One region of the Vibrio breoganii genome, then DNA from elsewhere that is predicted to be linked to it. Evidence: predicted binding sites of a transcription regulator. Region 1 holds the regulator's gene; each other region holds the start of a gene.
What was found. The regulator CRP, encoded in region 1, controls carbon source genes, mostly activating them, when cyclic AMP is high. The targets are predictions, from matches to a motif close to TGTGANNNNNNTCACA.
Positions count from the first base shown of each region.

Region 1 (4,123 bases):
GAAACCTTGACCACACCAGATAATGACTTTATAGATTTAGCTTGGAGCGACGATTGGCAATGTAACTCCGTCGCCAACAAGCCTATCTTCATCCTATTTCATGGCTTGGAAGGTAGCTTTAACAGTCCTTATGCACATGGGCTGATGCACTCTTTTTCCGAGAAAGGGTGGTTATCTGTGATGATGCATTTTCGAGGTTGTAGCGGTAAGCCCAACAAGCAAGCGCGTGCCTATCACTCTGGCGAGACCGAGGATGCGAGATTTTTCCTCGAACACCTCAACCGTCGATTTCCCAATAATCCTAAGGTGGCGGTTGGGATCTCACTGGGGGGAAACATGCTGGTGAACTATTTGGCTCGGTATGCGGATCAGCCAATCATAGATGAAGCCACCATCATTTGTGCTCCTCTCGATCTGGCCGCTTGCTCTCGACGTATCGAACAAGGCTTCTCAAGGCTCTATCATCACTATCTGTTGGATTCTTTGAAGCAGACAGCTTTGCAAAAGATTCATTTATTGGAAGAGGCACTAGAGATCGATGTAGATACCGTAAAGAACATGCGCTTCTTACATCAGTTCGATAATGCTATTACCGCACCACTGCATGGCTACGCCAATGCTAGCGACTACTATACTCGTTGTTCAGGTCTTCCAAAGCTCAATAGCGTGACCATCCCTATTAACGTCATTCACGCCAAGGATGACCCATTTATGACCGATGAAGTCGTCCCTAAGTTTAAGCTCAACAACAATATCGACTATCACTTGGTCGCTAATGGAGGGCATGTTGGCTTTATTGGCGGCACGTTTAGCAACCCCTATTTTTGGTTGGAGGTGGCTGTGCCAAGCTTTTATGATAAATTCACCTCCCAGACATATTAATCTAATAAGCCTCAGCCATGATCGTACCTTGGAAAGAAATCGCTCCTGAAACACTGGATAGCCTGATAAAAGAGTTTGTTCTCAGAGAAGGGACAGACTACGGAGACGTAGAAATCTCGCTGCAAGACAAGATAGACCAAATCAAATGGCAGCTACAACAAGGTACAGCTGTTATTGTTTATTCCGAGCTACATGAGAGCATCGATATAAAAGTGAGCCACGACGCAAAACTCTTATAAGCACCCAATCGTTAAACTCGATTTGTATACAATTGACCTTTATTCACTCACAAGACAAGGAAAGTCATGTCAGCCAAACACCCCATTATAGCGGTAACGGGCTCTTCAGGAGCCGGAACCACCACTACATCAGAAGCCTTTCGCAAAATGTTCAACATGATGAATGCAAAGGCCGCCTGGGTTGAAGGCGACAGCTTCCACCGTTTCACCCGTCCAGAGATGGATGTGGCTATTCGAAAAGCGAAAGAGCAGGGTCGACATATTAGTTACTTTGGCCCTGAAGCCAATGATTTCCCTGCACTCGAAAACTTCTTCAAGGACTTTGGCGAAAAAGGCGAAGGAAAGGTGCGTCGCTATCTGCACACCTTCGACGAAGCCGTGCCATACAATCAAATGCCGGGTACCTTCACCCCGTGGCAAGAACTGCCACAAAGCGATGTACTCTTCTACGAAGGCTTGCACGGTGGCGTCGTAGACAGCACCTGTAACGTTGCTAAGCATGTGGATTTGCTGATTGGCATGGTGCCTATCGTTAACCTTGAGTGGATTCAAAAGTTCGTTCGCGATACTCGCGATCGAGGGCATTCACGCGAAGCGGTGATGGACTCTATTGTACGTTCAATGGACGACTACCTGAACTTTATTACCCCACAGTTTTCGCGCACACACATCAACTTCCAGCGAGTGCCTACCGTTGACACCTCAAACCCTCTAAACGCCAAAGGAATCCCTAGTTTAGATGAAAGCTTTGTGGTCATTCGTATGCGTGGCTTTAAGAATGTCGACTTCCCCTATCTATTGGCAATGATCGATGGCTCATTTATGTCTCGTCACAATACTTTGGTTGTCCCAGGAGGAAAAATGAGTTTTGCTATGGAATTGATTATTCGTCCTATACTGCAACAATTACTAGAGACGGGTAAGATCGGCTAATTTTGAATCTGAGTCGCACTCTTGTCTCAGAGTGTGATTGAGGACACGGTTTTGCTTGTAAAATCGACAATTCAAACCGATCAAAATCAAGAAATGTACTTAAAAAAAAGATACTATTCGTACTGATAAAATTTGAAGTAGTAGCAGCAACTACACCCCGCTCCCCTTATATGGCGAGGTCAGGGAACATAATTATACTCGCTGAGAGAGGAAGATAAGAATATGGTTTTAGGTAAACCTCAAACAGATCCAACGTTAGAATGGTTTTTGTCACACTGCCACATCCACAAATACCCTTCAAAAAGCACACTGATCCATGCTGGTGAAAAAGCAGAAACTCTTTACTACATCGTTAAGGGTTCGGTTGCCGTACTGATCAAAGATGAAGAAGGGAAAGAAATGATTCTTTCTTACCTAAACCAAGGTGACTTCATCGGTGAACTAGGTCTTTTTGAAGATGATCAAGAGCGTACTGCTTGGGTACGAGCTAAATCACCATGTGAGGTTGCTGAAATCTCATTCAAAAAATTCCGTCAGCTAATTCAGGTTAACCCAGACATCCTAATGCGTCTTTCTTCGCAAATGGCTAACCGTCTGCAGGTAACTAGCCAGAAAGTCGGTGATCTTGCGTTCCTAGACGTTACTGGTCGTATCGCACAGACTCTACTGAACCTAGCGAAGCAACCTGATGCAATGACTCACCCAGACGGCATGCAAATCAAGATCACTCGTCAAGAGATTGGTCAGATTGTAGGTTGTTCTCGTGAGACCGTTGGTCGTATCTTGAAGATGCTTGAAGAGCAGAACCTGATCTCTGCACACGGTAAAACTATTGTGGTTTACGGCACTCGCTAATCCACTCTAAAGTAGCCAGATATAAAAAAAACGCTGTCATATGACGGCGTTTTTTATCTCTTCTAGCTGAGAGCTTCTAACTGACAGCTAGTTACCTAATTATTGGTACTCTCAAAGATCTTATCCGCTGACGCTTCAACAAAGCCTTGATATAGGTTTCCTGCAGACACCTCATAGCGCTTGGCAAACTCATAGAAGCCACCTGGAACGCTCTGTACGCCATCAGAAAATACAACCTTAACCTTATCCGCCATTGTAGAGGATTGCTCTAACAGTACCTCAGAAGAGCCCTTCACCTCTCCGCCGGAAGCGTTGATGGCAAATTGGTTATCCTTAAGGAAAGTATTCACCTCAGATACCTCTTCAAACTGAGCCAATTGATTGACGCTCACGGTAAAGTGATTGGCACCAAAGCCATGTGCAGCTACCCATGAGGCATACTCACTTTCTTTGGCTAGGCTTTGATAATCTTCAAAGCTCAGGTCCCACAAACGACCACCATGTAAAAACGCAGAGCCTTGCAATTTACTTGGATCAATTTGTTCCGATAGTTTTTTCACAATCGCCTGCAACTCGCTTGAACACTGCTCGAGTTGCAACTGACTGATGAATACCTTAGGCATATTAGGGTCTGGATGTTGATAATGCTTAGCAACCAGCTTTTTCGCTTTAAAGAGATAGTCACCACCCTCTTTATAGCCAAGCTCGATAAATGGCTTCGCCAATACCTCTAGGCCTATGGGTGAACAATTGAAGGTACGCAGCGCAATGTGATCGTTGATTAGCGCCTTATCTTGCTTTAATAGCTCATGAATGGTGTGCGATGACGGACAAAGCCTGCCATTAAAATCACTCCACAGTTGGTCAAATAGCTTTTGGACACCCATAACCCCTCCTTGATAGTACTTTGTTGATGACTAGTCGAATTGAATACCTGGAGACAATGTTTCAGGCATTATTGGCGCATCTCCTGCTATCGAAGCCATAGGATATGCACAGTAATCTGCGGCATAGAATGCACTTGGACGAAGGTTACCTGACGCACCGGGGCCGCCAAATGGCGCATCACCGCTCGCTCCCGTGATAGGGCGATTACGGTTGACTATGCCAGCACGAATTTCGTCAGAGAAGAGCTCCCACTGAGCATCATCAATAGAAATCAGACCGGCCGATAGGCCATATTTAGTGTTGTTCGCCAGCTCTATGGCCTCTGC
Region 1 is NZ_AP024864.1:2,618,752-2,622,874, forward strand. It holds gene OCU35_RS12175 (hydrolase) at 1-882, shown strand, start outside; gene OCU35_RS12180 (YheU family protein) at 900-1,121, shown strand; gene OCU35_RS12185 (phosphoribulokinase) at 1,188-2,054, shown strand; gene crp (cAMP-activated global transcriptional regulator CRP) at 2,277-2,909, shown strand; partial or broken gene OCU35_RS12195 (2-oxoadipate dioxygenase/decarboxylase family protein) at 3,005-3,802, opposite strand; gene astD (succinylglutamate-semialdehyde dehydrogenase) at 3,827-4,123, opposite strand, start outside.

Region 2 (4,123 bases), 840 kb from region 1:
GTGGGCAAGTAACGCTCTGGAGCTTGGCCCCGGTCTTGCCACACTGAATTTCTTAGCCACCACCTGTCGCAAAGAGCAAAAGCTTGATGTGGCGCTATCTGAAAAGCAGCAAGGTTATCGCGAGCTTAATATCCTGCTTCAAGATTTAGTGGATTCTGAGCTAGCTGCATACAGTAACGGTGTTCTGACCTTCCGTTCCGAGCAAGCAAGACGCTTCTCTAACGGTGAATGGTTAGAGTCTTATGTGCATACTCAGGTAAAATCTGTACAGCAAGAATTGACCACTATCCAAGACTGTTCTTTGAATGTTCAAGTAACGCGTAAGATTGGCGAAAAAGAGGTTCGCAATGAATTGGATGTCGCCACTGTTGTGAACAACAAACTGCATATCATTGAGTGTAAGACCAAGGGTATGCGTGATGATGGTGACGATACGCTCTACAAGCTCGAATCCCTGCGTGATCTGCTTGGTGGATTACAAGCGAGAGCAATGCTCGTTAGCTTCAGACCGCTGCGCTATAACGACATTACCCGAGCGATGGATCTAGGGCTGGGTTTGATTGGCCCTGAAGAGCTGAAAGATTTGAGAAGCCATTTGCGAGAATGGTTAATTAAAGCAGGTGGAACCGACCTGATCTAATCCCTCAAAAAGTAAAAGGCCTGAGTTCGATATTCTACCGAAGTCAGGCCTTTTTTAATCAATTAAGCTTCAGATTAAGACTCAAGTACACGTCTTGCCGCTTCCACTACAGTGCGAATGGATAGCCCTTCAATCTCTTTCATCTTCGATTGATCAGGGATCTCTTGCTGCGTTCGATTGATAATAACCCCGGCAACACAACCCGCTCGAAGTCCTGAACTTGCACACATAGTCAGTAAGGTCGCAGACTCCATCTCAAAGTTTAACACCCCCATGTCCTGCCATTCTTGCATCGACCCTTGGAATCGCTTAACTACGCGACCGCTAAAGGTGTCGTAGCGTTCTTGACCTGGGTAGAAGGTATCACTCGATGCTGTTACGCCCGTATGCACAGTGGCTTTCTCACTAAGTGCCGCTTCCTTCATCGCCAGAGCAATATTGAAATCGGCTACCGCAGGAAACTCCATTGGAGCGAAATGTAAGCTAGCACCGTCTAGACGCACAGAACCTGTGGTGACAATCATATCGCCCACATTCACATGTGGCTGAATGGCGCCCGTTGTTCCCACTCTCAAAAATGTATCTACGCCAAGCTGAGCCAACTCTTCTACTGCAATAGAGGTGGATGGTCCGCCGATACCCGTAGAGCACACCACTACTTTCTTACCCGCAAGATCAGCCAGATAGACAGTGTATTCCCGATGACTGGCGAGAAACACTGGGTTGTCCATACATTCAGCGATACGCTTCACACGGTCCGGATCACCCGGAATAATGGCCAGTGTTGCGCCCTGCAGATCAGTTTTATTTACACCCAAGTGAAACACGTTTTGTTCAGTTGTCATCACAATACCCTTCTAATGTGGTCATTATTTAGCGACTACTCTAGACAATATAATCACGACCAATTGTGAGCATGGTCACGATTTTCAATTACCTTGTTGGAGTGGTTTCAAGGTTAAACGGTTGCTATCACATTCTAGAATAACAAAAGCCTAATCTCGCGCTCCAAAACGAAAAAAGCCTCGAATAATCGAGGCTTAACTGAAATACACAAAACATTTTAACGATTAGATTGGGTTTTTAAAGCACAAGTCAATAGATGCACCTACCGCCTTAAGCACGTCACTGCGTGAAATAATACCCACCAGTTTTCCATTATCAATCACTGGGTACACCTTAGGTTTACCTACTTGCATCATCGACGCTAAATCTATGATCGAGGTTTCAGGGGTGACTGAAAGCACGTCTTTGTACATACAGTCGCTGACAATATGCGTATCTTGGCAGTGATAACTCACCTTGATCAACTTATCGAGTAAGTCTTGCTCCGATAAGAATCCCACTACCTCTTCTTGTTCATTAATTACCGGCCCGCCCACATGCGCGGAGTGTAAAACTTTTTCCAGTGCTGCAGACAATGACATACCTGGGGTAAATGTAACTGCTTGATGGTTCATATAATCTTTAACTTTTAATGACTGCATTCTGGACTCCTTCCACACAACGTCACTCTACCTGTTAAGTGTCGACCAAATTTGAGAATTTACTAAATTGTTTTTACCTATTTCAGCAATAACCCCTATCTTTCATCAAACTATGAAGACAAGTGAGTGCTACAAGAGACACTTTGGTACCGTATATCTCCATGTGGTTACAAAAGCGAAATCTGTTATTCTTATACGCTGTTTTCTAGGGCTCTATATCATGTTCAACCAAATATTTTCTTCCGCTAAAAAGTGGCTTTCAGAACTCAGTGAGTTTCAAGCTAGGGTTTGGGTTGTCCACGTTAAAGAAAGCCGTTTTAGGGACGAATCCTTTGTCATATGCGAGGACAACTTTAACGAAGACCTAGAATGGATGAAACGCAGAGACTACACGCAAGAGATGCTTGAATCTGTTGAGAAAATGAAGCCATCACAAGTTCGTGTTTTTAAGTTTTCACATGCTGAGCACCAACTAATGAGAGTAAAATAACCGCCCTCGCATAATTGCTTAAAGCTATTTCACAAACTCACTGTTTTTTAACGAGAAATGGTCTAATTTTAATGGAACACAAGGATTTGGTTTCATTATGACAATGACGTCTCACAAACAGAAAATTAGCGCCGCTTTCTGCGCCATTGCCCTCCCTTTTACCTGCTTCGCTGAGTCAGAGCTAGACTCAACTAGCCAAAAGCCGGAACTGACTGCTCCTGCTTGGTTTATTGAAATACCCTCTGTGCCCACAAAGTTTGATTGGCTACTCGTCCACAAGGGCGAACTGCTCGGGGGTGACATCATTGCCATGTACGACGAAAGAGTCGAGTTTGATAGTGATGAAGTGGGTGTTCACAAAGTAAAGATGAAGGACATCAAGGAGCTAAGAACCAAAGACATCATGCAGCTTCGTTTTCTTGATGGCACCATCATTGAAGGCCATATCGTCATTGATGAAGAGAACGTCTATCTCATGGAGCTGCCTTCGGTCACCTATCCAAGAGAGAACATACTGTCTATTTCACCATCAGAGAAAAGTGGTGAAAGCTTATGGACTGGAGAACTTAGTGCTGGATTAAACTTTAAATCCGGGAACACCGAAAGCTTCGATTATTATATTGCCGGTGATGTCCGTTATCTGATTACGTCTGGGCGCTTTAACGTCACCTACAGAGGCGTCTACGAAGAGGTTCGCGAGGAAGTCAACGGCACCAGTATAACCACAGAAGACAATCATCGCTTTACCGCTAAATACGATCTTTACTACTCGAAGAAACTGTATTTCACCCTGCCCAGCTACGACCTCATCCTCGATGAATTTAGAAACATCGACCATCAGACCTCATTGGGTGTTGCGGTCGGCTATGAGGTTATCGACATCAAGGGTATGGATTTAGAGGTCTATGCCGGCCCAAGCGTTCAGTACACTCGCTTTGTGAATGTCGAGGCTGGTGAGGATGACAAGGTGTTCTCTCCTGTGCTCGCCTTTGGTTTTGATTTTGAATATGACATCACCTCTGATATTGAATTCTTCCTTGTTTACGATGGTAAGGTGGTGAATAGAGAATCGGGTAGCTTCATCCAACGTATTGAGACAGGATTTGATATCGAACTCATCGACGACTTTGACTTGGAGCTGATTACCGTTATCGACAACACCATTGACCCCATCGCCGATGAAGATGGAATTCAACCAGAAGCCACCGATGTTGTGTTCACCGTCGGTATCGAATACGAATTTTAAGCTCGCGAGTGCTATACAACAGCATGATAAGCACATAAAATGTAACGATATTTCACAATTCAATAACGTGATACTTACCTGAAAATGGATGTCAGAGGTAACAATGAGCGATAACAAAGAAAATCAAATCGAAGCCGAAAAAACACAACCAGAAGCCGAGGCTCAACCTACGGTGGAGAAAGAGGCGGCTCAAGCGCCAGAGACACCTGCAGAAGAAACCCACGACCCAGTGAAGAAAATCACGCGCAATGTCTTTATCG
Region 2 is NZ_AP024864.1:1,775,194-1,779,316, forward strand. It holds gene OCU35_RS08315 (Card1-like endonuclease domain-containing protein) at 1-640, shown strand, start outside; gene udp (uridine phosphorylase) at 715-1,485, opposite strand; gene OCU35_RS08325 (CBS domain-containing protein) at 1,711-2,127, opposite strand; gene OCU35_RS08330 (hypothetical protein) at 2,348-2,617, shown strand; gene OCU35_RS08335 (DUF481 domain-containing protein) at 2,715-3,863, shown strand; gene OCU35_RS08340 (HlyD family secretion protein) at 3,967-4,123, shown strand, end outside.
Region 2: a site for CRP is predicted at 1,550-1,565, ahead of udp (uridine phosphorylase). Genes of this name have one in related genera too.

Region 3 (4,123 bases), 1.0 Mb from region 1:
GTACAAGCGACGGTTATCTTGAAATTCAAGGGTACACAAAGAGTGAGTAATTCCCTCTAGGGCATCCGAGATACAGTGAGTAAAGTCGTACATCGGGTAAATGCACCACTTGTCAGCGGTTTGATGGTGATGAGCAAAACGCACACGATATAGAACCGGATCACGCATCACCATGAATGATGAGCTCATATCGATCTTAGCACGCAGACACGCCTCACCTTCTTTGAAGCCACCATCACGCATTTTTTCAAATAACGCTAAGTTCTCTTCAACGGTGCGGTTGCGATATGGGCTTTCTTTACCCGGTGCTTTCAACGTACCGCGGTATTCGCGGATTTCATCAGCGGTTAGCTCCTCAACATAAGCTAGGCCCTTGTTGATCAACTCAACAGCATACGCATACAACTGATCAAAGTAGTTTGACGAGTAACAGATATCGCCAGACCAGTCGAAACCTAGCCATTGAACGTCGTTCTTGATTGAATCAACGTATTCAATGTCTTCTTTTTCAGGGTTGGTGTCATCAAAGCGCAGATTGCACTGGCCCTGATAGTCTTGAGCAATACCAAAGTTTAGACAGATCGACTTAGCGTGTCCGATATGCAGATAACCGTTTGGCTCTGGCGGGAAACGAGTATGCACGCTGTTATGTTTGCCATCCGCGATATCTTTATCGATGATTTGGCGGATAAAATTCGATGGTCGAGCCTCAGCTTCACTCATCTACAACACCTCATGGTTCAATTTTGAAATTCTTCTACGCCCTACATTGTATTCGTCTAAAGAACTAAATCTAGATGTTTGTGTTATGAAAGGTAAAAAAAATGCCTCCCGAGGGAGGCATTGGCACAATAATCTAGGAGTTATTGATTAAGATGGAAGCTGTACAGTTGTTAGGTCAGCATCTGCAGGGATTTGTTTCATCTCACCTGCTACGATTTCTGCTAGTGGACCTAGGATAACTTGAACGTTATTTGAACCTAGTTTAACCACACCCATTGCACCTAAGTCTTTCAGTTGCTTCTCGTTGATTACGCTCGTGTCGTTTAGAGTTAGGCGTAGACGAGTGATACATGCATCAATTGAAGAGATGTTGCTGTGACCACCTAGTGCTTTAAGGTACTGCTTCGCAAGCTCAGAAGAGTTTGAAGAACCCACAGTTGTTGAAGCACCATCTTCGTCATCTTCACGACCTGGAGTCTTAAGACCGAACTTAACGATTACTGTACGGAACACTGCGTAGTAGATTCCGAAGAATACTAGACCTTGAAGGATTAGCATGTACCAATCTTTCGCTAGTGGGTTACGGCTAGATAGAACCATATCCACAAGACCTGCTGAGAAGCCAAAGCCTGCAATCCATTCCATTGATGCTGCGATGTATACAGAAACACCCGTCAAAACAGCGTGCAGAACATACAGTGCTGGCGCTAGGAACATGAATGAGAATTCTAGTGGCTCAGTCACACCAGTGAAGAAAGAAGCGAAACCTGCAGCAATCATGATAGACGCTACTTTTTCTTTGTTCTTAGATTTTGAAGTGTGGTAGATAGCCAGTGCTGCACCCGGTAGACCGAACATCATGATAGGGAAGAAGCCCGCTTGGTACATACCAGTAACACCTACTGTTGCAGTACCTTCTGCAAGAGACTTAGCGCCACCTAGGAAGTTAGGGATGTCGTTAATACCTGCAACGTCGAACCAGAATACTGAGTTCAGTGCGTGGTGAAGACCAACAGGGATAAGTAGACGGTTAAAGAATGCATAGATACCAGCACCTACAGAACCCATACCTTGAATAGACTCACCGAAGTGTACTAGGCCATCGTAGATTGCAGGCCACACGTACATAAGTACGAATGCCATTACGATACCAGCAAAAGAAGTCAAGATAGGAACAAGACGCTTACCAGAGAAGAACGCTAGTGCTTTATGAAGCTCAACGGTCGAGAAGCGGTTGTAGATCTCAGCAGAGATAATACCGACTAGGATACCTACGAATTGGTTTTGAATCTTACCAAATGCCGCTGGAACTGCGTCGCCACTAATACCCTGAATCTGTGCTACTGCACCAGGAGATAGAAGAGTAGTAACAACGTACATCATTACTAGGCCAGCCAGTGCTGCTGCACCGTCTTTATCTTTAGACATACCGTAAGCAACACCTACAGCGAATAGCCAAGACATGTTGTCGATAATTGCCGCGCCCGCTTTAATAAGGAAGCCAGCTAGTGCACTGTTGCCACCCCAACCGGTCGGGTCAATCCAATAACCGATACCCATGAGTATCGCTGCTGCTGGTAGCGTAGCAACCGGCACCATTAGCGCCTTACCTACCTTCTGAAAATATCCAAGAATGTTCACGTTACTTCTCCCCCTGAGGAATCTGAAAATAAGCTTAAAACTTTTTTTAGCTGATTAATTTAGTCCTCTTCATCTTAATGGCTTAAATTTGCGTCGCAAATTAAAACCCCATAAAACGTGAGCCATGTCATAGCAATCTGTGTAGACAGCCTGTTTTTGTTAGGTAGATCATAAAACTTATTTCACTATTAAAAATAACGAACATTTTGAGTATACTAAGGACAATTAAACAGAATCTTAAATCTTGGCGAGGTATCCACCGTGAGGCTCATCCCACTAGAAACAAGCGCAGACGTCGGTCGTTGGTCTGCTCGACATATTGTCAATACAATAAATAAGTTTAACCCAACCGCTGACAGACCTTTTGTGCTTGGCCTACCTACTGGTGGAACACCGCTGAACACCTACAAGTACTTAATTGAAATGTACAATGCAGGAAAAGTGAGCTTTAAGAATGTGGTGACCTTCAATATGGATGAATACGTTGGCTTGCCTAGCGATCACCCAGAGTCATACCGCACCTTTATGTATGAAAACTTCTTCAAGCATGTGGACATTCAAGAGCAAAACATAAACTTGTTGGATGGCAACACTGAAGACCACGATGCCGTGTGCAGAGCTTATGAGGCTAAGATTAAATCTTATGGCCGAATTAACCTGTTCATGGGTGGCGTGGGTCATGATGGTCATATCGCATTTAACGAGCCGGCATCGTCTCTTTCATCACGTACACGCATTAAAACGCTGACCGAAAAAACACGTATTGCTAACTCTCGCTTCTTTGATGGTGACATTAGCCAAGTGCCTAAGTATGCACTGACTATCGGTGTTGCGACGCTTCTCGATGCAGAAGAAGTGATGGTGTTGATTACTGGCCACAATAAAGCTCAAGCACTGCAAGCTGCAGTAGAAGGCTCGGTGAATCACCTATGGACAGTAAGCGCAATGCAGATGCATTCAAAAGCCGTTATTGTCGCTGACTCTCCAGCTTCTCAAGAATTGAAAGTCAAAACCCTTAAATATTTCCGCGAGTTAGAAGCGGAAAACATCAAAGATCTTTAATTAGGAGCAGCAAGTATGTATGCATTAACGAACTGCACCGTTTTCACGGGTAGCGACATTTTAAATAACCACGCGGTTGTCATCGAGAACGACCGTATCAAGGCGGTATGCCTTGAAGAAACATTAGACGCAGGCATTGAACGTATCGATCTACAAGGCGCTAACCTAAGCCCTGGCTTCATCGACCTGCAATTAAATGGCTGCGGTGGTGTGATGCTCAATGATGACATCTCCCCTGAAACGATGCAGATTATGCACGAAGCCAACCTGAAGTCCGGTTGCACCAGCTTTCTACCCACACTGATCACCTCTTCAGACGAGAGTATGCGCAGCGCTATCGAAGCTCAGCGTAAATATCAGGAACAAAACAAGCATCAGTCACTGGGTCTACACCTTGAAGGTCCTTACCTTAACCTTGCAAGAAAAGGCATTCATACCGAGTCATACATTCGTCAATCGGATGATGAGATGATCGGCTTTATTTGCCAGCATTCAGACCTAGTGGCCAAGGTAACCCTAGCCCCAGAACAAAACAGACCTGAGCACATCAAACAACTGAAAGAAGCTGGGATTGTTGTTTCTATTGGTCACACTGCCGCAACGTATCAAGAAGCGCGTGATAGTTTTGAGCAAGGCATTACCTTTGCCACTCACCTATTTAACGCTATGACGCCAATGACAGGTCGTGAGCCAGGCG
Region 3 is NZ_AP024864.1:812,511-816,633, reverse strand. It holds gene glnS (glutamine--tRNA ligase) at 1-723, opposite strand, end outside; gene nagE (N-acetylglucosamine-specific PTS transporter subunit IIBC) at 871-2,364, opposite strand; gene nagB (glucosamine-6-phosphate deaminase) at 2,626-3,426, shown strand; gene nagA (N-acetylglucosamine-6-phosphate deacetylase) at 3,442-4,123, shown strand, end outside.
Region 3: a site for CRP is predicted at 2,481-2,496, ahead of nagE (N-acetylglucosamine-specific PTS transporter subunit IIBC). Genes of this name have one in related genera too.